3 regions of the Mesorhizobium bavaricum genome follow, and region 1 is predicted to be linked to each of the others. Evidence: predicted binding sites of a transcription regulator. Region 1 holds the regulator's gene; each other region holds the start of a gene.
What was found. Region 1 encodes PhoB, which activates phosphate uptake and scavenging genes when phosphate is short. Its sites were predicted from a motif close to TGTCATNNANCTGTCAT; they were not measured.
Positions count from the first base shown of each region.

Region 2: AC1RZR_RS12885 (acid phosphatase) is a predicted target of PhoB. The motif match lies at 7,701-7,717, and genes of this name have one in related genera.
Region 3: ppk2 (polyphosphate kinase 2) is a predicted target of PhoB. The motif match lies at 2,525-2,541, and genes of this name have one in related genera.

Region 1 is NZ_CM165566.1:1,739,287-1,749,341, reverse strand. Features, by position in the region: gene AC1RZR_RS08570 (hypothetical protein) at 77-403, shown strand; gene AC1RZR_RS08565 (YMGG-like glycine zipper-containing protein) at 488-733, shown strand; gene AC1RZR_RS08560 (CHASE domain-containing protein) at 893-2,515, opposite strand; gene AC1RZR_RS08555 (ATP-binding cassette domain-containing protein) at 2,735-3,535, opposite strand; gene AC1RZR_RS08550 (sugar ABC transporter permease) at 3,547-4,899, opposite strand; gene xylF (D-xylose ABC transporter substrate-binding protein) at 5,044-6,084, opposite strand; gene AC1RZR_RS08540 (ROK family protein) at 6,432-7,679, shown strand; gene phoB (phosphate regulon transcriptional regulator PhoB) at 7,692-8,381, opposite strand; gene phoU (phosphate signaling complex protein PhoU) at 8,401-9,108, opposite strand; gene pstB (phosphate ABC transporter ATP-binding protein PstB) at 9,134-9,940, opposite strand; gene pstA (phosphate ABC transporter permease PstA) at 9,937-10,055, opposite strand, start outside.
Region 2 is NZ_CM165566.1:2,661,886-2,671,940, reverse strand. Features, by position in the region: gene AC1RZR_RS12925 (50S ribosomal protein L25/general stress protein Ctc) at 1-627, shown strand, start outside; gene pth (aminoacyl-tRNA hydrolase) at 651-1,391, shown strand; gene ychF (redox-regulated ATPase YchF) at 1,488-2,591, shown strand; gene corA (magnesium/cobalt transporter CorA) at 2,878-3,852, shown strand; gene AC1RZR_RS12905 (MaoC family dehydratase) at 3,976-4,446, shown strand; gene AC1RZR_RS12900 (MaoC family dehydratase) at 4,443-4,913, shown strand; gene AC1RZR_RS12895 (adenine phosphoribosyltransferase) at 5,081-5,626, opposite strand; gene AC1RZR_RS12890 (alpha-hydroxy acid oxidase) at 5,636-6,781, opposite strand; gene AC1RZR_RS12885 (acid phosphatase) at 6,960-7,655, opposite strand; gene AC1RZR_RS12880 (cytochrome c1) at 7,786-8,658, opposite strand; gene AC1RZR_RS12875 (cytochrome b) at 8,686-9,987, opposite strand; gene petA (ubiquinol-cytochrome c reductase iron-sulfur subunit) at 10,004-10,055, opposite strand, start outside.
Region 3 is NZ_CM165566.1:5,124,960-5,135,014, reverse strand. Features, by position in the region: gene AC1RZR_RS25225 (glycosyl transferase family 90) at 1-173, shown strand, start outside; gene AC1RZR_RS25220 (glycosyl transferase family 90) at 323-1,294, shown strand; gene AC1RZR_RS25215 (aldo/keto reductase) at 1,341-2,384, opposite strand; gene ppk2 (polyphosphate kinase 2) at 2,647-3,567, shown strand; gene AC1RZR_RS25205 (dihydrofolate reductase family protein) at 3,603-4,247, opposite strand; gene hemB (porphobilinogen synthase) at 4,450-5,481, opposite strand; gene AC1RZR_RS25195 (DUF8605 domain-containing protein) at 5,560-6,387, opposite strand; gene AC1RZR_RS25190 (NAD(P)H-binding protein) at 6,468-7,349, opposite strand; gene AC1RZR_RS25185 (enoyl-CoA hydratase/isomerase family protein) at 7,530-8,573, shown strand; gene AC1RZR_RS25180 (DUF6163 family protein) at 8,570-8,992, shown strand; gene ldtR (transcriptional regulator LdtR) at 9,231-9,746, shown strand; gene AC1RZR_RS25170 (hypothetical protein) at 10,039-10,055, shown strand, end outside.

The DNA of each region.
Region 1 (10,055 bases):
TTATTTCGCTCGGCGGCCCGGCGGTCAGGAACTTTGGCGACCATCGACCGTTACTATGGCGAGAGGACATGTCGCCATGGAACACATCGCTGCATTGCTGCTGGTTATCGGTTGCTCGAACACGATGGCCGACTGCCGTGAACTCCAGGTACCGGTTAGCGTTTTCGAGACCGCCGAGCAGTGTGTCGCCGAACGGCCGTTCGCCATGGGCGACTTGCAGGGGCAGGCCCAGCGCATCGTCGCCAAATGCCTTGCCGTGGATCCGGCGCTCGAAGACGACTATGATCAGATCGTCTGGAACGTGCGTGCGGATGGCACACTCGATGCTTCCCTGGAAATTTCCAACGTCGTGATGGCATCGAGCGCGGTGCGCCCAGAAAAAGACTATCTTAGCCAAGAATAAATTCGAGCAGCAAAGGCCGTCATTTCGTGCTAAATGGTTGCTGGAGCTTACCAAAAGTGTGGACACCAAGTGAGGAGTGACTCTATGCGGAAGATGATTATTGCCATGATTGCGGTGGCTGCCCTCAGCGGCTGCACCAGCACCGAGCAGGATGTCGTTGGCGGCGGCCTGATTGGCGCCGGTATCGGTGGCCTGGTCGGCGGCGGCAAGGGCGCGCTGATCGGCGCGGCTGTCGGTGCCGGATCCGGCCTGCTGGTTCGCAGGCTGCAGAACGGCTATTGCCAGTATCGCGATCATCGCGGCCGGATCTACACGGCTCGCTGCAACTAGTTCGGCGATAATCGAAATGTCGATCCGGAGACCGGTCCGCCGGTCTCCGGATTTTCGATGTCTGGACGCTAAATTTTTGTTCGCCTGACGGTCGCTGTTGGATCAATTCCAGGAAAAGCGTGAAACGGTTTTCCGTCCGGAATTGCGTCAAACAAGGCCCTAGGCCGTCAGCGGAATTCTGATCTCCACATTCAATCCGTCATCGCGATAATCGCGATGGATCGTACCGCGCAATTCGCGCGTGACGTTGAGGTCGATCAGCTTGGTGCCGAATCCGGTCTTGGCAGGCGCTTCGAGTTTCTTCTGCCCGGTTTCCCGCCAATTGAGAGCCAGCACGCTGTCGCGCCCACGTCCTTCGACCGACCAGTCGACCTTGAGCGCGCCAACTGAATTGCCGGCTTCGCCATATTTCAGCGCATTCGTCGCGAGTTCGTGGAAAGTCAGGCCGAGCGCTTGCGTCGTGGTTTCGTCGAGCAGCACCTCCGGTCCCGACAACAGCTCTTCAGGCAGCTCCTTGCCGAACACCTGACCAAGTTCGATGCGCAGGAGGTCGCCAAGATCGGCCTTCTGCCAGCGCGAGCGCGTCAGCATGTCCTGAGATGCCGCCATCGCCTGCAGCCTGGCGGAGAAGGATGAGGAAAACTCGTTGACGTCAGTGGCTCGCGAAGCCGTCTGGCGCGCGATCGCCAGCACCCTGGTGATCGAGTTCTTGATGCGATGCTTCATCTCCTGCAGCATCAGGTCTTTTTCGAGCAGGCTCTTTTCTGTCGTTTCGTGCAAACGCGAGGCCGCCTCATAGGCCCGCTCCTGATAGCGTGCCACCAGCGCGATGGCGCCCGCCAGCAGCAGTCCGAACAGCCCCAGCATCACCGGAATGGCGCGCGACGACGGCTGCGAGAAGGCGCTTGTCGGCCGGAACAGGACCGTCCACGGTTGGCCGGCCACCGTGATCTTGCGGGTGATCAACAGCCTGTCCCCGAAGGAGGAAGCCGGCGGCGTCTCCGACCGGAACAAGAGATTGTCGCCACTCACCTCGCCGTCGTAGATTTCGGTGTTGACCGGCAGCAGCGGCGAGCGGCTGAGCGCTATCTGGAACAGGTCCCGGGCCCGAAAAGCCGCATAGAGAAAGCCGGCCGTCGAGGACCTCGACGCATTGATGACATCGGGTGCGGTTTCGACATTGAGCCGCACGAAGACGAAGAAGCCGGTGAAGGTCTGCGCAGCACCCGTATTCTGGCCCAGTTGCACCAGCCCGCTGGCGTGCTGCTGGTCGTCCGACATTGCCTTTTCGATGGCCGCGCGCCGCACAGGTTCGCTGAACATGTCGTAGCCGATGCTGGTCTGGTTGGACGGGTCCAGCGGCTCGAACAGCACGATGGGGGTACGCCAGGGCTGCGTGGTATCAGGATAGATTGGGTGGCTGACACCCCAGTCGTGCAGCATATCGCGTTCGACCGCAGCCTCGTCGCCGGCCTTGGCCAGCCTGAGAAAGCCGATACCGCGCAAGCCGGCGAAATTGTTGTCGACATCGAGTGCGTTGAAGAACGCCTTGAACTCGTTCTGGGAGATATCGCCGTTGCGGGCATCGAACAGCGCCCGGGTCGACCGCAGCAGCGACAGATGCAGGTCGATGCGGCTCTCGATCCGGTTGAGCGCATCGTCGGCCGTTGCTTCGAACTTGATGCGTGCGGCCTCCTGGGTCGCGAAATAGGCAAACCCCGCCATCGTCATGCTGATCAGCGCAACGGCGATGAACGCGACGATTGGAAAAAGCTTCTTCAACGTATGATGCGGTCCATGGGCAATGTCGGACCTTTATGGGCAAGTCGCCGTGCCAACACAATGGCAAGGCCAAGCCATCATGACAGCTGGCATATCACATGACCGGCAACCTGCGACCGGCATGCTCGTCCGGCCAGGGCGATACTGCCTGCCGGCAGGCCGGAGCATGATCCCGAAGAGTAGTCCCAAGTTTCGGAAATGATCATACTCGAACAGGCTCTAGGCGGCGATTTTCAGCGCGCCTGGCCCCGGAATGGCGCCGGGTGGGCATTTGCCCAGAATGATCATGCCGAGCACCTCGTCCTGGGTCACATCGGTGGTGTGCGCGGTGCCGACGACCTGGCCGTTCTTCATGACGCAGACCCGATCGGCAAGCTCGAACACGTCGTGGATGTCGTGACTGATCAGGAAGATGCCGATGCCGTCGGACTTGAGCTGCTTGACCAGCTCGCCGACCTGCGCTGTTTCCTGCGGACCAAGTGCCGCCGTCGGCTCGTCCATGATCAGGATGCGGGCGTTGAACAGGATCGCGCGCGCGATCGCCACCGATTGCCGCTGTCCGCCCGACAGCTTGATCACCGGCTCCTTGAAGCGCTGGAAGCGGGGATTGAGCCGACCCATCACCTTGCGCGCCTCGGCCTCCATCGCAACGTCGTCGAGCGTGCCCCAGGCGGTCATCAGTTCACGGCCGAGGAACAGGTTGGCGGCGGCATCGACATTGTCGGCCAACGCCAGCGTCTGGTAGATCGTCTCGATGCCGTATTTCTTGGCGTCGCGCGGGTTGGAGATCGATGCCTCCTCGCCATTGACGAAGATCTGGCCTGAGTCGCGCTTGTAGGCGCCGGACAGGATCTTGATCAAAGTCGACTTGCCGGCACCGTTGTGGCCGAGCAGCGCCACGACCTCACCGGGGAAAAGATCGATCGAGGCGTCGTCAACGGCGCGGATGCCGCCAAAGGCGATCGATATGTTCCTCATGTCGATCAGCGCGGTGGCGGCGGGATCAGTCTTGTCAGTCATGGCCATGCCTCCTAGACGCGCTTGCGATAGACAGTGTCGAGCCAGACGGCGATGACCAGCACGGCGCCGACGACGATGCTCTGCAGGGGTGAGTCGACTCCGAGCAGCACCATGCCGGACTGCAGCGACTGCATCAGAAGTGCGCCGAGCATGGCGCCGATGATCGTTCCCGAACCGCCGGCGAGCGACGTGCCGCCAATGACGGCGGCCGCGATGACCAGCAGTTCATCGAGCGTTCCAAGCACGTTGGTGGACGAATTCTGCCGGGCCGAGGAGATCGCGGCGGCGATCGTCGCCAGCACGCCCATGATCATGAACACCTTCATGGTGATCCAGCGCGTGTTGATGCCGGCGAGATTGGCAGCCTCCGGATTGCCGCCGATGGCAAAGACATAGCGGCCAAAGCGGGTGCGGTTGGTGATGAAGGTCATGACCAGCCCGACCGCGACCGCCATCAGCACCGGTATGGCGATGCCATGGGCGATGAACAGGCCGCCTTCGGGAACGGTGATGTTGTTGGCCGCCGCGTATCTGTTCACGATGCCGATCGGCCATGGATAGGAATTGGCGAGCCACACCGCACCCATGATGACGGCGCAAGTGACGGCGCCGAGCAGCGTCTCGGCCCAGATCGGCCGCAGCGGGAACCGAAAACGCTTGCGCTGCACGCGGCCGTTGAACAGCGCAAACACCACGGCAAGGCAAGCGACGATACCGACAACCCAGCTCCAGGTCGCACCGATCGATCCCGCCGGTCCGCCGCCCATCAGCTGGAAAGTGGCGTCAAGCGGCGCCACCGTCTGGCCGCTGGTGACCCACCAGGCGGCACCGCGCCAGACCAGCAGGCCGCCCAGCGTGACGATGAAGGCGGGCACTTCGAGATAGGCGATGACAAAACCCTGGAAGGCGCCGATCAGCAGGCCGAGCGCCAGGCCGATGACCAATGCCAGAACCCAGATCCATGGATTGCCGAGTTCGAGCCCGACGAACCGCACCAGGAAATGCACTTGCGCAAAGCCCATCACCATGCCGATCAGGCCCTCGGCGGAACCGACGGACAGGTCGATGTTGCGCATGACGATGACCAGCACCATGCCGCAGGCCATGATGGCCACCGCGGATGTCTGCACCGACAGGTTCCACAGATTGCGCGGCGTGAGGAAGGTGCGGCTGTCGAAATCGAGCGGATTGACACCAAGGCGCAGGCTGGAAATGACGTGCAGTCCGATCCAGATGATCAGCAGCGCGCCGACCATGCCGAGCATGCGGGTGTCGATCTCGGTCGCTTTCAGGAACCGGGCGACCACGCCGAGTTCCGACGCGCGCGCGGTGTCGACCTGCGGGTTGGACGTCGTGTCGGTCATGATTTCCTCCCACCGGCTTGCCGTCTGACGCGGATGCCGGAACCCAGCCTAGAAGCTATCCGCCTGATGCGGAAACACAAAACTTTTGAGAAAACGCCGCGGCCTTTGGGCCGCGGCGTTGATATCGAGCAGGTTCGGCCGCTATTAGTTGCAGGCCGCGACGGTGCCGGCGGCAACACCCGCGCAGACTTCGTCCTTCTTGATCCAGCCAGCGTCGATGACGACGTTGAGATTGTCCTTGGTGATGGCAACCGGGGTCAGGAACAGCGACTTGACGGTGTTGCCGCCCGGCGTCGTGAAGTCCTTGGCGCCGGCGATGTCGCCCGTCTTCTTGCCGTCGGCCAGCTGCGAGGCGATCTCGGCGGCATTCTTGCCGAGTTCGCGCGCGTCCTTCCACACCGACACGGTCTGCGTGCCGAGCGCGATGCGGTTCAGCGCGGCGTGGTCGCCGTCCTGGCCCGAGACCGGCACGGTGCCGGCCAGGCCTTGCGCCGTCAGCGCCGCGACGACGCCGCCGGCGGTGCCGTCATTGGCCGCGACCACCGCGTCGACCTTGTTGTCGTTGGCGGTTAGGAACTGCTCCATGTTCTTCTGGGCGTTGGCAGGCAGCCAGCCGTCCGTATAGGCCTCACCGACATTCTTGATCTTGCCGCTGTCGATGGCCTCCTTGAGCACTTCCATCGAGCCCGAGAACAGGAAGTCGGCATTCGGGTCGGCACCCGAGCCCTTGATGAAGACGTAGTTGCCTTCCGGCTTGGCCTTGAACACTTCGCGGGCCTGCATGCGGCCGACTTCCTTGTTGTCGAAGGTCAGATAGAAGACGTCCTTGTTCTCGATCAGCCGGTCATAGCCGACGACCGGAATGCCTTCGTCCAGCGCCTTCTGCACCGCCGGGCCGATGGCCGAGGCATCCTGCGCCAGGATGATCAGCGAATTGGCGCCCTGCGAGATTAGGCTCTCGACATCGGTGAGCTGCTTGCCGGGATTGGACTGTGCGTCTGCGGAGATGTACTTGTCGCCGGCGGCCTCGATCGCCGTCTTCATGGCGGCCTCGTCGGTCTTCCAGCGCTCTTCCTGGAAGTTGGACCACGACACGCCGATGACCTTGTCCTTCGCCTGCGCGACCGACACGAGCGTCAGCGACATGGCGACACCCGCCAGGATGGCGGCTGTGAATCTTTTCATATTATCCTCCCTGCGCCGCGTATGGCGCGACCAAACTGACCCGTAGGCCGGCACAGAAGCTCTATTTTTTCGAGCCTCGAAAAAATACTGATCCAACAGCCGAACGCTGTCAACATCGATTCTGATGGATTTTGATGTCTCTCTGAATTTTTTTCGAGCCCCGGAATAAATAATGACAGGATGGCAGGCTTCTGCCAGAATTTGATCGGCGCATGTCGCCCAAAAGTGCGCAGCGGTTTTGGGCGACATGCGCGGAAACAAGGCCTGAGGTGCTTCGCGCTTCAGGCTCCGCTGACAGCCTTCGGGGGGCACGAAAGGCTGCAGCGACCGGGAGGATGTGAAAAAACATGTCGGTCGGAATCCGCCACGACGATCTGCGCCGTCGCAACCGGGCGATGGTGATTGCGGCCGTGCGTCGCGCCGGACAGCCGTCACGCACCGAGATCGCCGCGACCACAGGCCTCAGCCACTCGACCATATCGGCGATCTCCTCCGACCTGATCGGCGAAGGCATCTTGGCCGAGAGCAAGCCGAGCGAGGCCGGCTCGCTCAAACGCGGCCGGCCGCAGGTCGGCCTCAGCCTCAATCCGGAAGCAGCGGCAGTGATGACCGTGGTGCTGTCGCTGAACTTCCTCTCCGTCGCCGTCATCGACTATGCCGGCCAAGTGATCGCCGAGGAACAGCGCCGGCTCGACACGCTGACCATGTCGCGCGACGCGCTGGTCGGCGAATGCGTCGCCATCGTGCGGCGCCGCCTCGAAGATCCCGATCTCGACGTCCGCAATGTCGCCCGCATCGCGCTGGCGATCCAGGGCATCACCGACACGCGTGCCCGCGCCATGTTGTGGTCGCCGATCACGCCGCACACCGATATCGCCTTCGCCGACATACTCGAGGACGAGTTCGGCATTCCCGCCACCATGGAGAACGACTGCAACATGATGGCGGTGGCGCTGCGCTGGCGCGACCCTGATCGCTACCGCGACGACTTCATCGCCATCCTTTTGTCGCACGGCATCGGCATGGGCCTGGTGCTGAAGGGCGAACTGTTCACCGGTACCCATTCATCGGGCGGCGAGTTCGGCCACATGATCCATCGGCCGAACGGCGCGCTGTGCCGCTGCGGCCGGCGCGGCTGCGTCGAGGCCTATGCCGGCAACTACGCCATCTGGCGCAACGCAAGGCAGATGAGTGAGGACGCAGAACCAGTCGCCGATGTCAGCGACGCCGATATGCGCGCCCTGGCGACCGCGGCCCGCGAAAGCGATGGACCCGAGCGCGAGGCCTATCGCAAGGCCGGCGAAGCGCTCGGCTACGGTCTCGGCAGCCTCTTCGCGCTGATCGATCCGGCGCCGGTCGCCATGGTCGGTGTCAGCGCCGCGGCCTTCGACCTGATCGAGCCGGCATTGCGCGAGGCGATTGCCCAGACCGCAGGCGGCCAGCACTCGAAATCGATTTCCTTCGACACCGAGCCGAACGAACTGCCACTGATCCGCGAAGGCTGCGCCATGCGCGCACTGACCTTCGTCGACCAGGAAATTTTCGCGCTTGGCACTCACACAAGATCCGGCATCGTCGGCAAGAACGTCGCGTGAATCAGACGGGAGTCAATCTTCCCTGATCGCGTATCCCGCCCCACGAATGGTACGGATGACGTCGGGCATGCGGCCATTGTTGACCGCCTTGCGCAGCCGGCCGACATGCACGTCCACCGTGCGCTCGTCGATGTAGATCGTCTCGCCCCAGACATTGTCTAGCAGCTGGCTGCGCGAAAACACCCGACCGGGATGACGCATCATGAACTCGAGCAGGCGGAACTCGGTTGGTCCGAGCCGGATCTCGCTCTTCTTGCGATAGACCCGGTGCGATTCACGATCGAGCACGATGTCGCCGACCTTGAGCACGCTGGACAGCACTTCCGGCTTGGCGCGGCGCAGCAGCGCCTTGACCCTGGCCATGAATTCGGGGGTCGAGAACGGCTTGACCAGATAATCGTCGGCGCCGGTCGAGAGGCCGCGCACACGATCGCTTTCCTCGCCGCGCGCGGTCAGCATGATGATCGGCAGCCGCTCGGTCTCGGGACGCATTCTTAGCCGGCGGCAGAGTTCGATGCCGGAAACCGCCGGCACCATCCAGTCGAGCACCAGAAGGTCGGGGACGTTCTCCTGCAGCCGGATTTCGGCCTCGTCGCCGCGCGTCACCACCTCGACCTGGTAACCCTCGGACTCCAGATTGTAGCGGAGCAGCACGCCCAGCGGCTCTTCGTCCTCCACCACCATGATGCGTGGCGCGATCATCGACTGGTCACCCCTGTCATCATGCCGCCGGCGCGGACATTGTCGTCTCGTCCTGCTTCGGACGATTGGCGGGCAACTGCGTACCGGTCAGAACATAATACGCATTCTCCGCGATGTTGGTGACGTGATCGCCGATCCGCTCGAGGTTCTTGGCGCAGAACAGAAGATGCGTGCAGGCGGTGATGTTGCGCGGGTCTTCCATCATGTAGGTCAGGAGTTCGCGGAACACGGAGGTGTATTTGACGTCGATGCGCTCGTCGTCTGCGCGCAGTTTCGCCAGGGCCGCGGCGTCGCGCGCCGCATATTCCTCGATGACACCCTGCACCTGGATCAGCACCAGCTGCGCCATTCCGTCAATGGAATGCGACAGGTCGCGCGGCGTGACGCTGAGGCCGACGGTGCCGACGCGCTTGGCGATGTTCTTGGCAAGGTCGCCAATGCGTTCGAGATCGCCGGCCATGCGGATCGAACCGACGACATGGCGCAGATCGTCGGCCATCGGCTGCCGCTTGGCGATCAGCGTGATGGCGCGGTCATCGAGCTCGCGCTGGCGCGCGTCCATGATCGCGTCGTCTGAAACAACGCGCTGTGCCAGCGCGTTGTCGGAATTCAGCAGCGCCTTGGTGGCACCACCGACCATCGAGCCGGCGAGATCGCCCATGTCACTGATGAGCCTGCTGATCTGTCCGAGATCCTCGTCGAAAGAAGCGACTGTGTGTTCGCCCATGATCCTGTCCCTCGTATGCCTGAGCTCAGCCGAAGCGGCCGGTGATGTAGTCCTGCGTGCGCTTCTCGCGGGGCGACGTGAAGATCTTCTCGGTGCGGTCGAACTCGACCAGTTCGCCCAGATACATGAAGGCAGTCTGCTTCGACACGCGCGCCGCCTGCTGCATGTTGTGGGTGACGATGACGATCGTGTAGTCGGCTTGCAACTCGTCGATCAGTTCTTCGATCTTGGCGGTCGACAGCGGGTCAAGCGCCGAGGCCGGCTCGTCGAGCAAGATGACTTCCGGCTTCACCGCCACGGTTCGGGCGATGCAGAGCCGCTGCTGCTGGCCACCGGAGAGGCTGAGGCCGCTGGCGTTGAGCTTGTCCTTGACCTCGGTCCACAGAGCCGCACGCTTCAGCGCCTGCTCGACGCGGCCGTCCATCTCCGACTTGCTGAGCTTCTCATAGAGCCTGACGCCGAAGGCGATGTTTTCATAGATCGACATCGGGAACGGCGTCGGCTTCTGAAACACCATGCCGATCTTGGTCCGCAAAAGGTTGAGGTCCTGCGAGCGGTCCAGAACGTTCTGGCCGTCGAGCAGCACCTGACCCTCGGCGGTCTGCTTGGGATAGAGTTCGTAGATGCGGTTGAAGACGCGCAGCAGCGTCGACTTCCCGCAGCCCGAAGGACCGATGAAGGCGGTGACGCTGCGCTCGGGCAACGACAGCGTGATGTCCTTCAGCGCCTTGCTCTGGCCGTAGTAGAAGTTGAGGTTCTTGACCTCGATCTTGGCCTTGCTGGCGGTTGCCTCGGCGGCGATCGTCATGTCTGGAGACAACATCTGGCTCATTTGTCCTCTCTGCGTCCTGTCAGGCTGCGCGCAAAGATGCTGAGCGCGAGAACCGTCAATGTGATGATGAGTGCGCCGGTCCAGGCCAGTTGCTGCCATTCCTCGTAAGGGCTGA
Region 2 (10,055 bases), 920 kb from region 1:
TACGAGCTCAAGGCCGAAGCACGCGAACAGGTCGGTAAGGGGTCCGCCCGTGCAGTTCGCCGCAACGGTAAAGTGCCTGCAGTAATTTATGGTGACAAGCAGCCTCCCCTGGCCATCGCGCTCACCTACAAGGACATCTACTACAAGATCCATGGCGGCGGGTTTCTGACCACGATCGCCACGATCGATGTCGACGGCAAGAAGATCCAGGTCCTGCCGAAGGACTTCCAGCTCGACCCGGTCAAGGATTTCCCTGTCCATGTCGACTTCCTGCGCATCGGCAAGGACACCCAGGTCAATGTCGACGTGCCTGTCCACTTCATCAACGAGGACAAGTCGCCCGGCATCAAGCGCGGCGGCGTGCTCAACATCGTGCGTCACGAAGTCGAGTTCCACTGCCCGGCCAATGCGATCCCGGAATTCATCACCGTCGATCTCACCGGCACCGACATCGGCGATTCGATCCACATCTCGGCGGTCAAGCTGCCGGCCGGTGTGAAGCCTGTCATCTCCGACCGCGACTTCACCATCGCGACGATTGCCGGTTCTTCGGCGATGAAGCCGGAGACGGAAGTCACGGCTGAAGTAGCGACCCCTGAAGCGGCGCCTGCCGCCGAAGAGAAGTAACTCTTTCACGCCCGGAGCAGACGATGCTGCTGTTTGCAGGTCTCGGCAATCCGGGCGCGAAATACGCCGATAACAGGCACAATGTCGGTTTCATGGCGGCGGACGCAATCGCCCGCCGCCATTCCTTTTCGCCCTGGTCGAAGAAGTTCCAGGGCCTGATCGCCGAAGGCACGCTTGCCGGCGAGAAGATTATCCTGATCAAGCCGCAGACCTTTATGAACCTGTCCGGCCAATCCGTTGGCGAAGCGCTGCGCTTCTACAAGCTCGGCCCTTCGGCGCTGACTGTCTTCTATGACGAGATCGACCTTGCCGCCGGCAAGCTGCGGGTCAAGGTCGGCGGTGGTTCCGGCGGCCACAACGGCATCCGCTCGCTCGACCAGCATGTCGGCAAGGACTATCGCCGCGTGCGCATCGGCGTCGGCCATCCCGGCGTCAAGGAAATGGTGCATGGCCATGTGCTTGGCGATTTTGCCAAGGCGGACCACGAATGGCTGGACGTGCTGCTCGACTCGATCGCCGACGACGCCGGATTGCTGGCCAAGGGCGACGACAATTCCTTCATGAACCGCGTGACTCTGGCTTTGCGCGACAAGCTCGTGCCGACCGGCGACGATGACCGCCCGCCGCCCAAGGTGCCGAAGGCCCAGAGCCCAAAAGGCCAAAGCCACGTCCGCCAGGCGCGCCCGCAGCAGCCGGCGGTCAAGCTGCCGGAAAGCGGCCCGATGGCCGCGATGCTGAAGAAACTCTTCGGCAACAAGGACTGAGTGCAGGAGCATGCGGCGTTACAGGGCTTGACGATCATCCGCCCTATCGCCCATAGCCCTGATCAAATTTCGATTTCCCGATAGGACCGGACAAAAATGGGTTTCAAATGCGGCATCGTTGGCTTGCCCAATGTCGGCAAGTCGACGCTTTTCAACGCGCTGACCAGGACGGCGGCGGCGCAGGCCGCCAACTATCCGTTCTGTACCATCGAACCGAACACCGGCGAAGTGGCGGTGCCCGATCCGCGCCTGCAGAAGATTGCGGCCATCGCCAAGTCGAAGGAGATCATCCCGACCCGCATCTCCTTCGTCGACATCGCCGGCCTGGTGCGCGGCGCCTCGAAGGGCGAAGGGCTGGGCAACCAGTTCCTCGCCAACATCCGCGAAGTCGACGCCATCGTGCATGTGCTGCGCTGCTTCGAGGATGACGACATCACCCATGTCGAGGGCCGCATCGATCCCGTTGCCGACGCCGAGACGGTCGAGACCGAGCTGATGCTCGCCGACCTCGACAGCCTCGAGCGCCGCATCGTGCAGATCCGCAAGCGCGCCGGCAGCAAGGACAAGGAAGCGACCACCGTGCTGCCGCTGATGGAAGCAGCCCTTGAGTTGCTGCAAGCCGGCAAGCCGACCCGCATCCTGCTCAAGGGCATTGCCGCCGAGGACCTGCGCATCCTGCAGGGACTGAACCTCCTGACCTCGCATCCCGTGCTCTATGTCTGCAACGTGGCCGAGGCCGACGCCGCCACCGGCAACGAGCACACCCGAGCCGTGGAGACGATGGCCGCGGCGCAAGGCGCCAGCACCGTGGTGATCTCGGCCGCGATCGAGGCGGAAGTGGCCCAGCTCTCGGACGAGGAGGAGATGGAATTCCTCTCCTCGCTCGGCCTCGACGAACCCGGCCTGAACAAGGTCATCCGCGCCGGCTACGAGCTGTTGCAACTGATCACCTATTTCACCGCCGGACCGAAGGAAACGCGCGCCTGGACCGTGCACAAGGGTGCCAAGGCGCCGCAGGCGGCCGGTGTCATCCACACCGATTTCGAGCGCGGCTTCATCCGCGCCCAGACCATCGCCTACAACGACTTCATCACGCTCGGCGGCGAAGTGGCGGCCAAGGAAGCCGGCAAGGCGCGCGACGAAGGCAAGGAATATGTCGTCCAGGACGGCGACGTCCTGCTGTTCAAGTTCAACACCTGAACCAGCCAACAGCCTTGGTATCGGCCTCGTGGTCGATCGCGGTCGCGCACGCCGGGCATGTGGCAACGCTGGCATGCTGACGAAGGTTGCCGTCCCACCCCCCTTCGCACACGAGGAAGGAGCCTTGGCCTTCGCTGCTTTGGCCTGCCTTGACCTTGTCACATCGCAGGTCTAATCGGCTGGGGCACACGGTCGGCGCTTTCGGCGAAAGTGCCCGTCTCGTGCAATCCGACATGACGCGTCCGTTCAGAACGCACCCTTTGGCCCCAGCAAGGGAGACCCGGCGATGATCAAGGCCTTCGTCGTGGACAATGACCGCCTGCGCGCCGTCGATGATCTCCTGGCAAACAGCGACACTGTCGTCTGGGCCGACCTGCTCAACCCGACAAAGGAAGAGGAAGCAACCATCGAGAGCTGGCTCGGCGTCGCCATTCCGACGCGCGAGGAGATGGAAGAGATCGAAATTTCGAGCCGCCTCTATGTCGAGGACGGCGCCTACTTCATGACCGCCACCCTGCCTGCCCAGACCGAGATCGACGACCCACTGATGTCGCCGGTCACCTTCGTGCTGGCCGGCGCCAGGCTGATCACCGTGCGCTACCACGAACCGAAGGCGTTCAAGACCTTTCCGCAGCGCGCCGAAAAGGTGGCGACGGGTTGCACCAGCGGCGACACCATCCTGATCGGCTTGCTGGAGGCGATCGTCGATCGCCTGGCCGATATTCTGGAGCGCGCCGGCCGTGACATCGAGGCAATCTCGCGCGATATCTTCGAGGCGAGATCGACCAAGGTTTCCAAGCGCAATCGCGACTTTCAGGAGCTCCTGAAAGCCATCGGCCGCAAGGAGGACATCGCCTCCTCGATCCGCGACAGCCTGATCTCGCTGCAACGCCTCGCCGGCTTTTTCGCTCATGCCTCGACCCGGACCAAGATGAGCAAGGACACCAAGGCGCGCATCAAGACGCTGTCGCGCGACGTGCTGTCGCTCGCCGACCACGCCACCTTCCTGTCGCAGAAGATCAGCTTCCTGCTCGATGCCACGCTCGGCATGATCTCGATCGAGCAGAACGCCATCATCAAGATTTTCTCTGTCGCCGCCGTCATCTTCCTGCCGCCGACGCTGGTCGCTTCGATCTACGGCATGAATTTCGACGTCATCCCCGAGCTGAAATGGGAACTGGGCTACCCCTTCGCCATTGCCATGATGGTGCTGTCGGCGATCCTGCCCTTCTGGTATTTCCGCCGCCGCGGCTGGCTCTGACTGGTCCGCCAAAGGCCGTGCAGCCACGACGTGGCGCCATAGAAATCTCTTGACCAAACGGCGCCCTGCCTGCATCCGGAAACCCCGATCCGAAATCGTGGGTCTATGAACCGGATACCAGACATGACCGCAAAAACCTGGGCCTATGAGGATTTCGTCGAGGGCACATCGCTCGATCTCGGCAGCAAGCTGGTCAGCGCCGCCGAGATCATCGAATTCGCCGGGGAGTTCGACCCGCAACCAATGCATCTTGATGAAGAGGCCGGGAAGGCCAGTATCCTTGGCGGGCTGGCGGCGTCGGGCTGGCACACCTGCGCCATGTTCATGCGCATGCTGTGCGATGCCTTCCTGCTGGACTCCACTTGCCAGGGCGCGCCCGGCGTCGATCAGGTCAAATGGAAGAAGCCGGTCCTGGCCGGCGACATGCTCACCGGCAGCCTGGTGGTCGTTGCCAAGCGCCTGTCGAAATCGAAGCCGCAACTCGGCTTCGTGACGATGCGCAGTGAACTCCTCAACCAGCGTGGCGAAAGCGTCTTCGAGCTCGAGAACTCCGTCATGTTCCTGCTGCGTGATGCCGCCGGGAGCCGTTCATGACCCTCGACGAATTCTTCCGCATCGGCACCACCGTTACCCTGGGCTCGCATACATTCGAGCCCGAAGCGATCAAGGCGTTCGCCCGCAAATACGACCCGCAGATCTTCCATATAGACGAGGAGGCCGCGAAGAAAAGCGTGCTCGGCGGGCTCTGCGCGTCCGGCTGGCACACCGCCGCGACCTGGATGAAACTCAATCTGGAAAACCGCATGGACGCCGAGGTCGCGGCGTGGAGCGGCCCCGGCCCGGTGCCGGAATTCGGCCCCTCGCCCGGCTTCAAGAACCTGAAGTGGCTGAAGCCGGTCTATGCCGGGCAAACCATCACCTTCACGCGCACGGCGCTTTCCCACCGCCCGATCGCATCGCGCCCCGGCTGGCGGCTGCTGGCGCTGCGTTCCGAGGCCTTCGATTCGGCCGGCGACAAAGTGCTGGAGTTCGAAAGCGCCGTATTGGTGAAGGTGGAGTAGCCGGTTCGCGTAAGCGAATTCATCGTGCCAGTGGCACGATGAAGGGCCGACGAACGCCGGGACGCTGCGAAGCAGCGGGGAACCCGGCCGGGCGGTTGAAATCGGTCATCTGCCCTTCGCATAGCTCAGGGCGTTCTAAGCCCAGGGGAGAAGGTAAGAAGCGCCACTCAGTGGCCTTCAAACCCGATCAGCGTCCTCACCGGCACACCGAGCGCTTCGAGCTTGGCGCGGCCGCCAAGGTCCGGCAGGTCGATGACGAAGCAGGCGGCAAGGATGTCGGCGCCGATCTGGCGCAGCAGCTTGACCGCCGCTTCCGCGGTGCCGCCGGTGGCGATCAGATCGTCGACCAGGATCACCTTCTCGCCGGGTGAGACGCCGTCCTTGTGCATCTCCATCTCGTCCAGCCCGTATTCCAGGCTGTAGGCGACGCGCACCGTCTCGAAAGGCAGCTTGCCCTTCTTGCGGATCGGCACGAAGCCGGCCGAGAGCTGATGGGCGACGGCGCCGCCTAGGATGAAGCCACGCGCTTCGATGCCGGCGATCTTGTCGATCTTCTGGCCGGCATAGGGATGCACCAGCTCGTCGATGGCGCGGCGGAAGGCGCGAGCATTGCCGAGCAGCGTGGTGATGTCGCGAAACAGGATGCCGGGCTTGGGATAGTCCGGGATGGTGCGGATCGCGGCAAGCAGTGTGTCTTCGAGGGAGGATTTCATGGTTCGAGATTACCTGAAACGGAGGTTCTTGCGCGACAATTGTTCGATCGAACTGCAGCCCATCAGCTTCATTCCGCGTTCGATCTCGACCCGCATCTGTTCGAGCGCCCGTTCGACGCCTGGCTGGCCGGCCGCCGCCAGCGGAAACAAATAGTAGCGGCCGACGCCGACCGCCTTGGCGCCGAGCGACAGCGCCTTCAGCACATGCGTGCCGCGCTGCACACCGCCATCCATGATGACGTCGATCCGGTCGCCGACCGCATCGACGATCTCGGCAAGCTGGTCGAAAGCCGCTCGCGAGCCATCCAGTTGGCGGCCGCCGTGGTTCGACAGCACGATGCCGCTGCAGCCGATCTCGACGGCGCGCCTGGCATCCTCCACCGACATGATGCCCTTGAGGCAGAACGGGCCCGACCATAGCCTGACCATCTCGGCGACATCATCCCACGTTATCGACGGATCGAGCATCTCGGTGAAATAGCGGCTGATCGACATGGTGCCGCCCCCCATATCGACATGCTCGTCGAGCTGCGGCAGCTTGAAGCCCTCATGCGTGAAATAGTTTAGCGCCCAGCCCGGCTTGAGCGCGAACTGCGTCATCCCGGCCAGGTTGAGCTTGAAGGGAATGGCAAAGCCGGTGCGTTTGTCGCGCTCACGGTTGCCGCCGGTGATGCTGTCGACGGTCAGCATCATCACTTCGACGCCAACCTCCTTTGCCCGCTGCATCATCGCCCGGTTGAGGCCGCGATCCCGGTGGAAGTAGAACTGATAGACCTGCGGGCCGCTGCTGATCCTGCGCACCTCCTCGAGGCTGATGGTGCCAAGAGAGGACACGCCAAACATCGTCCCGTATTTGGCGGCGGCCTTGGCGACCGCCCGCTCACCCTGATGATGGAACAGCCGTTGCAAGGCGGTCGGCGAGCAGTAGACCGGCATCGCCAGCTTCTGGCCCATCACCGTCACCGACATGTCGATCTCGCTGACCCCGCGCAGGACGTTGGGAACCAGGTCGCAGGTCTCGAAGCTTTCGGTGTTGCGGCGATAGGTGACCTCGTCGTCCGCCGCGCCGTCGATGTAGTTGAAGATCGGCCCCGGCAGCCGTTGCTGCGCCATGCGGCGGAAGTCGGAAAAATTGTGACAGTCGCTGAGCCGCATCATCGATTCCAAATGCCATGGTGAGGCGAGCCGTCGCCATCGTTTCCTGCGTCGAATATCAACCGGAAGTCATCGTGCCAACGGCCTAATTGCCAAGCTGCCGCCCGAGCCCTGGCCGCGAGCACAAAAAGGGGCGCCCGAAGCGCCCCTTTCATCGAAAATCGACTGCCGGCGAAGATCACATGCCGAGATCGGAACGAAGCTCGGCCTTGGCCACCTCGTATTCGGCTTTGAAGTCATCCCGGTTGAGCAGGACCGCGGCAATGACGTTGCCCGAAATCTTGCCCATCTCGATATCGGAGGCGTAATGGATGCCGCCGACCTCACGATTGTGGGCGTATTCAGCCGCACGCGCCATGATCGCGGCGCGCTTTTCCGGAACCATGTCGGACAGGATGATGCCCATCATCGTGCCGACGGTCGCGTGGCCCGAAGGCCACGAACCGGAGCTCGACAGCTTGACCGCGGGCTTGACGAGGTCGCTGAGCTGGTGCGGACGCGGACGCTTCCAGACATCCTTGGCCGGATCAACGACAGCGCCTTCTGTGGCCACCACGCGATCGAAGAAAGCGCTGAATTTCGGCAGTGTCTCCTTGTTGAATCTCGGCCCCATGACGTTGGCGAAGCGCCAGACATTCTCCTCGGCATCGGCAACGGCGCTGGCCACCATCTCGGGCGTGCGCGTCACCTGCAGCGTCAGCACCTCGCCGAGTTCGGCCTTGGTCTGCGCCGAATCGTTTGCCGGCGGCGGCGGCAGGATCATCGTCAGGTCGATATCCTTGCTGGTGACGAAGGGCTGGGCGTCTTCCGCTTGCGCGGCCGAGCCGACGATGAGCAGCAGCAGGCCTGCCGCGAGCGATGCGTATCTTTTCATGGGTGCGATCCTTTGATGAGAGCGGCACAGGATCGCCAGACGCAAGTGACGGCCATGTGACACCACCGCTCTCCACAAATGCAAAAGGGCGCCTTTCGGCGCCCCTTGCGATCACATGGCTGTGTGCGGCTTAGTGCGCCACGCCTTCCCACACCTTGCGCTTGGTGAGATAGACCAGCGCGCCGAACAGGAGCAGAAACACCAGCACGCGGAACCCGGTCTTCTTGCGGTCTTCCATGTGCGGCTCGGCCGCCCACATCAGGAAGGCCGACACGTCACGGGAATACTGGTCAACGGTCTGCGGCGCGCCGTCGTCATAGGTCACCTGGCCGTCGGAGAGCGGCTTGGGCATTTTCAGCGACACGCCGGACATGAAGTACGGGTTGTAGTGGGTGCCTTCCGGTATCACCATGCCGGCAGGCGGCGTCTCGTCGTAGCCGGTCAGCAGCGAGTGGATGTAGTCGGGCCCGCCCGCGGCATACTGGGTGAAGATGTCAAAGACGAATTGCGGAAAGCCGCGCTCGACGCCGCGTGCCTTGGCCAGCAGCGACATGTCGGGCGGAGCGGCGCCGCCATTGGAGGCAGCGGCGGCTTCCTCGTTGGCGAAGGGCGCCGGGAAATGGTCGGACGGCTTGCCGGGGCGGTCGAACATGTCGCCGGCATCGTTGGGGCCGTCATGGATCGTGTACTCGGCCGCCAGCGTCTTGATCTGGGCGTCCGAATAGCCGAGGTCCGAAAGCGTGCGGAATGCCACCAGATTCATCGAATGGCAGGCCGAGCAGACTTCCTTGTAGACCTTCAGGCCGCGCTGCAGTTGCGCCTTGTCATAGGTGCCGAACGGGCCGGTAAAGCTCCAGTTCATCTCCTTCGGCTCGTCGATCGGGAAATGCGTCGGCGCGGCCGCGTTGTGTGCCTCTTCGGCGGCGATCGCCCAAGTGGCTGCGGCCCCAGTGCCGGCGGCCACAAGGCCGATCAGCGCCAGCGAGGTGAGAATCTTCTTCATGCCAAATCCCCTTAGATTCTCTACCGCTCAGCCCTTGGTCTCTGGTGCGGCCGCTGCACCCGCCGGATGCCCGCTGCCGCCCTTGTTCTTCTCGAGCACAGCCTCGGTGATCGAGTTCGGCAGCCTTCGCGGCGTCTCGATCAGGCCGAGCACCGGCAGCGCAACCAGGAAGAAGGCGAAGTAGAACAACGTCGCCATCTGCGCCATAAACACATAGCTGCCTTCGGCAGGCTGCGAGCCCAGCCAGCCAAGCAGGATGGCATCAGCCACGAACAACCAGAAGAACAGCTTGTACCAGGGCCTGTAGACCGCCGAACGCACCTTGGAAGTGTCGAGCCATGGCACCAGGAAAAGCATGACGATGGCGCCGAACATGCACAGCACGCCGCCGAGCTTGGAGTTGATCGGCCCGACATTGAAGGTGATGGCGCGCAGGATCGCGTAGAACGGCAGGAAGTACCATTCCGGCACGATATGGGCCGGCGTCTTCAGCGGGTTGGCGACCGTGTAGTTGTCGGGATGGCCGAGATAGTTCGGCAGGTAGAAAACGAAATAGGCGAAGAAGAACAGGAACACGATCATGCCGAACGCGTCCTTGATGGTCGCGTAAGGGGTGAAGGCGACGGTGTCGGTCTTCGACTTGACCTCGATGCCGGTCGGGTTCGACTGGCCGACGACATGCAGTGCCCAGACGTGCAGGACGACGACACCGGCGATCATGAACGGCAGCAGGTAGTGCAGCGCAAAGAAGCGGTTCAGCGTCGGATTGTCGACGGCAAAGCCACCGAGCAGCAGCTGCTGGATCCATTCGCCGACCAGCGGGATGGCGCTGAAGAAGCCGGTGATGACGGTGGCGCCCCAAAACGACATCTGGCCCCAAGGCAGCACGTAGCCCATGAAGCCGGTCGCCATCATCAGCAGGTAGATGATGCAGCCGAGGATCCACAGCAGCTCGCGCGGCGCCTTGTAGGAGCCGTAATAGAGGCCACGGAAGATGTGGATGTAGACGGCGATGAAGAAGAACGACGCGCCGTTCGAATGCATGTAGCGCAGCAGCCAGCCCGAATTCACGTCGCGCATGATCTTTTCGACCGAGCCGAAGGCGAGATTGGTGTCAGCCGTGTAGTGCATGGCAAGCACGATGCCGGTCAGGATCTGCGCCACCAGCATGATCGCCAGGATGCCGCCGAAGGTCCACGCATAGTTCAGGTTGCGTGGCACCGGATAGGCGATGAAGCTGTCATAGACCATCCGCGGCAGCGGCATACGGGCGTCGAACCAGCGTTCGATACCGGTCTTGGGCGTATAGGTCGAGTGTCCCTCGCTCATCGAAATATCCCCTGCCTCAACCGATAAGGATCTTGGTATCGGAAATGAATTTGAATACCGGCACCGCC
Region 3 (10,055 bases), 3.4 Mb from region 1:
AGCGCCATCCGGCGCAGGCCGAACGCATCATTTCTGCTGCGAATGCCTATTGCCGGACATTTACCAACGAGCAGGCCGAGCAGGCAATCTCCCTGCTCGTGCTCTACAAATACTTCGTGCTCAGCGGCCAGATCAAACCCGACGCCGAGGTCTGGCGTTATATCATGGGCTAGCGGCCGGCGGGCATCGTCCGCCGGTTCCCCATCCAGATCAGTGTTCACGCGCCGCGTCGGGTGTCCGCAGATGCGTGGCACGATAGGCCCGAGGGAACAACAACAGCCACCGTTTGTTTTGATCGAGGTTTGTTTTGATCAAGTGAATTATGGCCACCATACAGCGAACGACGGCAAGGGTTTTCTATTATACGCGAAACGTCATGCGCGATATCGCGCCGCAAGCACTCTTCCGACGGCGGCTGGCGAGTCGCCTCGAAAAAGCCCGGCTTCCGGACGGATCGGTTCGCCAGCGGCTAAATTACTACAACAAGCTGCAGGACCCATTTTCGCCCAGCCCGGCTGCGGTGCGTATCGACAATCTGCCGTTTGCACCGAGCACGTACTATTACGACCTCAAAGAGATTGCCCGGTATTTTGACCCCAAATTGCTCATAGACTTGGAATTCGGCGATGTTGTCGATGTGCCGAAGGTGCCGTCGCTCGTCAAGGATCGGCCGATCCATGCCGACAACAGCAATGCGATCATTCTGAAATTCAACAAGTTCCGGCACTTCCACATGCCTGCCGACGCAACCGCGTTCGCCGACAAGCTCCCTGCCGTGGTCTGGCGCGGCGATCTCAACAATCCGATACGGACAAGATTTCTGGATGCCGTACGCGATCTGCCGTTCTGCGACGCCGGCTCACACAAGTCGTACGCGCCGGCCGAGTACCGCAAGCCATTTCTCAGCATCGGCCAGCAGCAGCGTTATCGCTACATCGTCTCGCTCGAAGGCAATGACGTGGCGACCAACCTCAAATGGATCATGAACTCGAATTCGCTCTGCCTGATGCCCACGCCGACATACGAAACATGGTTCGCGGAGAAGCAACTCGAGGCCAACATCCACTATGTACCGCTCGACCCGGATTTTGCCGACGTTGCCGAAAAGGTGCGCTATTTCGAACAACACCCGGCAGTGGCCGAACGCATCATTGCCGCGGCGAATGCCTATTGCCGGACATTCACCGACGAGAAGCACGAGCAGGCGATCTCCCTGCTCGTGCTCTACAAATACTTCGTGCTCAGCGGCCAGATCGAGCCTGATCCCGAGGTCTGGCGCTACATCACGGGTTAAGTGCCGGGCCGGCGTCGTCCGCCGGGTTCCTCGTCGAAATCTGGGGTCACACGCCGCTGCGGTCGAGAACCAGATCGGCGGCGCCGAAGCGGTCCTTTGCCGTCAGCTGCTGGTGCCAGTAGGGGTAGAGCACCGGCGGCCGGCTGACCGCGTCGAGGCGTTCACGCTCCTCGCCGGTGAGCACGAGGCTTGCCGCCGCGATGTTGTCCCGGAACTGCGTTTCGCTCCTGCCGCCGATCACCAGCGAACTGACCGCCGGCCGGCCGAGCAGCCAGGCCAGTGCCACCTGCGCTGCCGACACGCCGCGCTGCGAGCCGATCTCCACAAGGACGTCGACGATCCGCCAGAGCCGGTCCTCGTCGCGGATCGGCGGTTCGGACCAGCCGGCGAGCTGCCGGGCGGTGGGGCTGTCGCGGCGGTATTTGCCGGACAGCAATCCGCCGGCAAGCGGGCTCCAGACCAGCACGCCGAGCCCCTGGTCGACCGAAATCGGCAGCAATTCATATTCCGCCTCGCGCGCTTCCAGCGTGTAGTGGATCTGCTGGGTGACGAAGCGCGGCTGGTGATGGCTGTCGCTGATGCCGAGCGCCTTCATCACTTGCCAGCCGGAATAATTCGAGCAGCCGACATAGCGGATCTTGCCCTGGGCAACCAGCGTGTCGAGCGCGGCGATGGTTTCCTCGAGCGGTGTCGTGCCGTCCCATTCGTGCAGGAAGTAGATGTCGATGACGTCGGTCTTCAACCGCTTCAGGCTCTTCTCGCATTCGCGGATCAGGTGATAGCGCGACAGGCCTTCGTCGTTCGGACCGTTGCCGATCCGCATCCGCGCCTTGGAGGCGATCAGCACGTCGCCCTTGCGCTTGCCGCCGAGTGCTTCGCCGATGATCTCTTCCGAAATGCCGTTCGAATAGACGTTGGCGGTGTCGATGACGTTGATGCCGGCATCGATGCAGAGATCGATCATCCGGCGCGCCTCGTCGAGATCGGTCTTGCCGACAGCCGAAAACGCGCCGGCGCCGCCGAAGGTCATCGTGCCCATGGTCAGTGTCGAAACTTTCAAGCCGGAACGGCCGAGGGTGCGGTATTCCATGTCAGTCCTCGCGATTGCATTGGGGAAAGGGGCTTTGGGGAAAGATATTTGTAGGACAATTTAGACCGCTCGTCGACATGCCACGGCGACGGATCGATCATGCCTCGCGGGATTTGCTGCGGCGGCCATCGTGCTCAGTCTGCAATAAAACCGTCATTGCCGGTCTATATTGAAGTCGGCTCAGGTGTTGCCACTCCGGGACGCAGGCCAGGGGTTGGGCGCCGGACGTGGATCGACACGGCTTGCAAGCGGAGCAGCTGAAATGACCGAGCTAAAACAGAATTCTCCCGCCAGGGACTGGCTTGAAGCCGAACTCGCCGACACGCTCGATGAAGACTATGAGCTCGAAATGTCGGAGCCGGCGCTGTCGATGGAGATCGCGAAGATCTACAAGAACTCGCATCCGCCTTCGATCGATCGGATGCAATATTTTCGCGACCTGATCACCTTGCAATCCGAATTGATCAAGCTGCAGTCCTGGGTCGCCTATCACAAGAAGAAGCTGGTGGTGGTCTTCGAGGGCCGCGACTCTGCCGGCAAGGGCGGTGTCATCAAGCGCATCACTCAGCGGCTCAATCCACGCATCTGCCGTGTCGTCGCCCTGCCGGCGCCGACCGAGCGCGAGAAGTCGCAATGGTATTTCCAGCGCTATGTGCCGCATCTGCCAGCCGGCGGCGAGATCGTGCTGTTCGACCGCTCCTGGTACAACCGCTCCGGCGTTGAACGGGTGATGGGTTTTGCCCAGCCCGATCAGGTCGAGGAATTCTTCCGCGACGTGCCGGAGTTCGAGCGCATGCTGGTCCGCTCGGGCATCACCGTGGTCAAATACTGGTTCTCGATCACCGACGAGGAGCAGCAGATGCGCTTCCTGATGCGCATCCACGATCCGATGAAGCAGTGGAAACTCTCGCCGATGGACCTGCAGTCGCGCGTGCGCTGGGAGCAGTACACCAAGGCCAAGGAAGAGACCTTTGCCCGCACCAACATTCCGGAGGCGCCCTGGTTCATCGTCGAGGGCAACGACAAGAAGCGGGCGCGGCTGAACTGCATCGACCATCTGCTCAAGCAGATGCCGTATGAAGAGGTGCCGCACGAGGAGATCACGCTGCCCGAGCGCGTCTTCAATCCTGAATACGAGCGCCAGACGCTGCCGCGCGAGCTCTACGTGCCGGAAAAGTACTGAGCGTCTCACCGTCCCCACATGAGGGAGAGCGAAACCTAGGCACGCTTGATGATCACGTGGGTGGCGAGCGGCGTGGCGACCTGCTCGCTGCAGAGATAACCGAGCCTGGGCATGTCCAGTCCGGCAAAAAGGTTCTCACCGGCACCAAGCAGCACCGGCGAGATCGCCAGATGCATCTCGTCGATCAGCTTCTCCTGGAGATATTGCTGGATGGTGGTGACGCCACCGCCGACCCGCACGTCCTTGCCATCAGCCGCCGCCTTCGCTTGCTCAAGCGCCGAATGGATGCCGTCGGTGACGAAGTGGAAGGTCGTGCCGCCCTCCATGACGATCGGTTCGCGCTTATGATGGGTCAGCACGAAAACCGGCACATGGTAGGGCGGGTTGTCGCCCCACCAGCCTTTCCAACTGTCGTCGCGCCATTCGCCGCGGATCGGCCCGAACATATTGCGGCCGAGGATCCAGGCGCCGACATTCTCGAAGCTGCGCGCCGCAAAGTCCTCGTCAGTGCCGGTCGCACCGCCTTCCTCGCCGAACATCTTGCGGAAGGTGCGGGTGCTCCAGGCCCATTTGTGCAGGGCTTCCCCGCCGACACCGAGCGGATTTTGCAGGTCTTGGTCGGGACCGGCGCCGTAGCCGTCGAGCGACAGGGTGAATGCGTTGACGCGAAGTTTGGACATAAAGTCTCCTCCATAACCAGTTGTGCAAGCAGTAGCAAAGTGATTGCGATTTGCAAGCGGTTTTTGTGGATGCAGCAAACCGCAGCCGATTGGTCCAACGACCTTCGCTCGGGCTCCCGTCCGGAAGCCGGCAATTGTTCATGGAGATCGAGGAGGTCGCCGGCATTGCCCGCTGCGACCGGCCATCGGTGGGAAGAGAAAACTATCCCTTCAGCATCGTCGCCACTTCAGGCGCGAAATAGGTGAGGATGCCGTCGCAGCCGGCGCGCTTGAAAGCGAGCAGCGATTCCAGCATCGCCTTTTCGCCATCGATCCAGCCATTGGCGGCGGCCGCCTTGATCATCGAATATTCGCCCGACACCTGGTAGGCGAAGGTCGGCATCTGGAATTCGTCCTTCAGCCGCCGGATGATGTCGAGATAGGGCAGGCCGGGCTTGACCATCAGCATGTCGGCGCCTTCGGCGATATCCTGTTCGGCCTCGCGCACCGCTTCGTCCGAATTGGCGTGGTCGATGTAATAGGTCTTCTTGTCGCCCTTGAGTAGCCCGGCGGTGCCGACCGCCTCGCGATAAGGGCCGTAGAAGGCCGAGGCGAATTTGGTCGCGTAGGACATGATTGCCACGCCCTGGAAGCCGTTGGCGTCGAGCGCGTCGCGGATGGCGCCGATGCGGCCGTCCATCATGTCGGACGGCGCGATGATGTCGGCGCCGGCCGCCGCCTGGATGACGGCCGCGGCGGTTACCTGTTCCACCGTCTCGTCATTGACGATGATGCCGTCGCGCAGGATGCCGTCATGACCGTGACTGGTGAACGGGTCGAGCGCGGCATCGGTGATGATGCCGATCTCCGGCACAGCGTCCTTGATCGCCCGGGTGGCGCGGTTGATGACATTGTCGGGGTCGAGGATGTGCGAGCCGGTCTGGTCGCGCAGCGCGATGTCGACATTGGGGAAGGTGGCGAGTGCCGGAATGCCGAGCTTTGCCGCGCGCTCGGCCTCCTTGACGGCGAGATCGATAGAAAGGCGGAAAACGCCCGGCATGGCGGCGATCGGCTCGCGGACATTCTTGCCGTCGACGACGAAGATCGGCCAGATCAAATCGTCGACCGTGAGCCGGTTCTCCTGCACGAGACGGCGCGACCAGTCGGCCTTACGCATGCGGCGCAAGCGGCGGCTGCCGGTGATGTCGTCGACGCTGCGCGCGCCGGCTGGCTTTGTCGGAGTGAATTTGTTCATCGCCAAAACTCTCGTTCGGCGGCTTTTTACCACGAGCCCTTGCTGCTGACCAATGCGACACGTTTGTGCCAGGCCGTCCTAGGGTTGCCCATTGCCTGACAGAATCTGCGCCGCGCCCCTAATCGCGACACGGAAGGCCTCGTCGAAAGAGACACCACGCACCTGCCAGGTGTAGGCCCTGCCGCCCATCGCCAGCCGCCAGTCGGCGATCCAGCCAAATTCCTTGTCGCTCCAGACGATGCTGCCGAAAAGCGCCTGATCGGCGCCGGCCTTTGTCGCAACCGTATCCAGCTTCGCCATGTCGGTGTCGCGCAGCGTCTTGTCATCCAATCCGGCCTGCGACAGCAGCGCTGTCGTGGGGAAGGCTAACTGCATGGCCAGCGGCAAGGCGGCATTGCCGAACGATTCGCGCATCAATTCGCCGCGCTCGTCATCGGCATCGAGCGCGAAATGCCGGATGCCTTGCTCGGTTGCCAAGAAAACCGCCAGTCGTGGCCGCTCGGTCAGCCATGGCTTGCTGCCGAGCGAAGCCAGGACCGGATCGATCGTCGCCGGCGTGTATTGGCAATAAAGGTCGTGCGGCCGGTCGTGGGTGCCTTGTTCGTCATGCACCGATATGCCTTCCATGCGGTCGCGGTAGCGGAAGCTGGTGACAAAGCTGCTGGCCTTGTCGCGCAGCCCCGTCATCTCTGGTTTTGCCGTCAGGCGCTGATCACCGGAAACCCTGACCAGAACCGCATCGAGGCAGATCTTGAAGCCGGCCTGGCGGTTCGGCTCGCCCTGGCCGGTGACGATGGTCTGTGATTGGTAGAGGTCGTCGATATCAGCCGCCCTGGCCGGACCATTGGCGGCGTAGAGGGCCAGCAGGCCACCCAGAACAAGGGCAAGGCCCAAAAACTGCGGCATGGCTCACCGTCCGGTTCGAGGGTTTGTCGGCCAATCTCTAGCACCGGGTGTCGCTGGTGGCCAAGACCGCGCTCCGCCGCTCAGTTTTGACTTTGGCCCGCGGATCCGGACGCGGCGGCCTCCTCAACGAATTTCCTGAAGTCGGTTGGAGGGTCGCCGGTCAAATGCTGTTGCGCGTCCGTCACCCTTTGGTAGCGGCCTTCTTCTATCGAACGGCACAAGGTCGAAAAGGCATGCGGCCATGGGTCCTCCATCGCTGCCCAAGCGCGCTGAAGATAGTCGGCGGGCGAACAGGCAATGAACTCAAGCGGGCGGCCAAAGGCCAAACCGGCGGCCCCGGCGAGGTCGTGAAACGACAGCGGCCGGGGTCCCGTCAGTTCATAGGTTTTTCCAGCGTGCTTCATGGCTGACGCGACCACGGCAGCCGCTGCCAACGCAACATCTTTTCTTGATACAGGCGCAATCCGCCCAGCGCCCGTGGGGAGCGAAACGACCCCGGACGAAAGGGCCGGCTTGATCCAGCTATCCAGAACCAGATCCGAATACAGGCCGCATCTCAGGATCGTCCAGGCGCACCCGCTTTCACGCAGCCTGCGCTCCGCGTCCCTGTAGATGGGCGTGAAATAGAACGGCGAGTCCGCATCGATATCGATGATGCTGGTGAAGACGATTGACGGTACGTTTCGGGAAACGGCCGCCTCCATGGCATTGGCGTGGTGACGAAGGACATCCCGGCCGTCGCCGTCGCTCGAGACGAGCAGCAGCGTCGAGACACCTTCGAATGCCCGCAACAAACTTTTCGGATCATCGTAGTCCGCGACCCGCAACGGCATGTCGGCAGGCACGCTCGCCGCACGCGTGCTGGCGTTCCTGACCATGCCGACCGCCGGCAAGCCCTGGCGCGACAGCGCCGCAAGCACCTTGCCTCCGACAAATCCCGACGCTCCGGTCACAAGGATCATGCGTTCGTCCTGAGCCTCACAGGCAGACACGTTGCACCCATTTGGCCGGGGTGCAAAGGATGGTGCCTTGCCTCTCCGAGATCCAAACAGGCGCACGACGGCAGCGCTTGGCATTGACGCACCCATGCGCCACGCTTTAGCACTTCAGTCCCGGCGGCGCGGGGGAGGGATTCTTTCACGATGGATTTTGGCGGAGGCGACGAGATCCGCTTTGAACATCTGGGCCGGGCCGGCGTCGTCACGTTGACACGGCCGCAGGCGCTCAATGCCTTGACGCACCGCATGATCAGGGCGCTCGACGCGGCTCTTTCCGCCTGGGAGGCCGACCAAGGTGTCGATGTCGTCGTCGTCAAGGCCGAAGGCAGGGCGTTTTCAGCGGGCGGCGACATCCTTCATGTGTATGAGACCGGCAGGGCTGGAAAGCCGCCGGTCGATTTCTTCGCCGATGAATACCGGCTCAATGCCCGCATCAACGGCTTCAAGAAACCCTACGTCGCCCTGATCGACGGCATCGTCATGGGCGGCGGCGTCGGCATCTCCTTCCACGGCTCGCACCGAGTGATGACCGAGAATGCCCAGTTCGCCATGCCGGAGGTCGGTATCGGCTTTTTCCCGGATGTCGGCGCCAGCCATTTGCTGCCTGATCTCGGCGGCTCCTTCGGCATGTATCTGGCGCTGACCGGCAATCGTATCCGCTATGGCGACGCGCTGTGGTCGGGCTTGGCCACCCACACCATCAAGGCCGAGGACCAGGGCAGCTTCCTTGACCGGCTGACGCTGACCGGCGATCCGGAATCGGTGCTGCGCGGTTTCTTCGTTCAGGCAAGGCGGGAGACCGACAGGCCGACGCTGGAGGCGATCGTCCGTCATTTTTCACAACCGTCTCTCAACGCCGTCATCGACAGCCTGGAACGGGCGGCAGGCGCCGACGAGTTCGCGGCAAAGGCGCTGGCGACGATTCGGACACGCTCGCCGACCAGCCTGCGCGTCGCCTGGCGCGAGATCAGCGCCGGGCTGACCTTGTCCATGGATGCTTGCATGAAGATGGAGTTCCGCATCCTCAACCGGATGCTCGCCGGCCATGATTTCTACGAAGGCATCCGCGCCGTCATCATAGACAAGGGTTCGAAGCCGCAATGGCGGCCAGAGAGCCTGGATGCGGTCAGCGAGGCGGATGTCGACGCCTATTTCGCCTCGCTAGGCGACCGGGAGCTCGACCTGTGAGCGAGGTGACCTCGAGACGCGTCGTGCTGCAGCCCTCGGGCGTGGAGGTGATCTTCGCCTGGTTCCAGCGCGTCATATCAGGCTATTGCCTGCTGTTCGGCATTCTCTACTGGATCAAGCTGATCGGGTTCTATCCAGGCCCCCTATGGCGTTTCGACCTGATGCCCGTGCACTGGCAGGTGGCGGCGGTGGTGCTCGCCGTGTTCTTCCCCTTTGCCGCCGCCGGCCTGTGGATGCTGGCCTCCTGGGGGCCGGTCATCTGGTTCATTTGCGCGGTGACCGAGGTCGTCATGTATGCCGGGTTTCCCGAACTTTTCGGCCACCGCATACTCATTGTCATCTCGCATGCGGCGGTGGCGCTGCTCTATATCGTATTCCGGGTGATCATCTGGCTGCAGAAACGACCGGTACGGCACTAAGCCCTTGAGCACATTGGCGGCCTGGCGGCGGCCTGGATTCAGCCCCGCAATTGTTGGCGAAATCTTTAGGTTAATTGTCCTTGCTTGGGTGACCGTTCGTTAAGCCTCTTCCGAAACCTCTTAGCGGTAAGCTCTTGTTAGCCCTAGCGTTTAAGTCGAATTTTATGAGTATTCGATAGTGTCGCGATCAAGGTGAAAAACAAAAAATCACCAGGGCGACAAACGAGAGGCAAAGACAATGATCAATTCGCGTCCGGCGGCGAAGACCGCCAACGTATCCGACGACCGCCGCGAGGCTATCCGCTCGCTGTACATGGAATCGCTGCAGCTTGTAGAGCGGCTGCACCGCCGCCTGCTTGACGTGATCAAGGACGAATTCGACCGCAACGGCCGTTCCGACATCAATGCCATCCAGGCGCTGCTGCTGTTCAACATCGGCAATTCCGAGCTGACCGCCGGCGAGCTGCGTTCGCGTGGCTACTATCTCGGCTCCAACGTCTCCTACAATCTGAAGAAGCTGGTCGACCTCGGCTTCATCAACCATCAGCGCTCGCGCATTGATCGCCGTTCGGTTCGCGTCTCGCTGACCCCGAAGGGCAACGAGGTGGCGGACGTCGTCGCCGGCCTCTATGAGCGCCATGTCGGCTCGATCGAGCAGGTCGGTGGCATCAACACCGAGGAATTCAAGCAGATGAACCGTGCCCTGCAGCGGCTCGACCGCTTCTGGAACGATACCATCGCCTACCGGATGTAACCGGCACACCGGATCCGGCCCGCGCCAAAGAAGCGCGGCCGAAATGTCGACCTCTGGTCAAGGCCGGTGCCGAAGGGCATCGGCTCTTTTCTTTTCCCCATCCCAACTCTTCCCGATCCCCAAGCCCAGGCGCGCCCGGTCGGCACCATCCCGCCAGGTTTGCTTTCGCTGCGGCAGTGCCTAATGTCATGGCTTGGAGGGGGCGCATGATGGACCTGGGGAAACGCTCGAGGATTTGCTCGGTTGCCGCAGCGCTTTTGTTGGTCTCGCAAACGGCTTTCGCCGAGGAGTGGTGGCAGGATTTTTCGC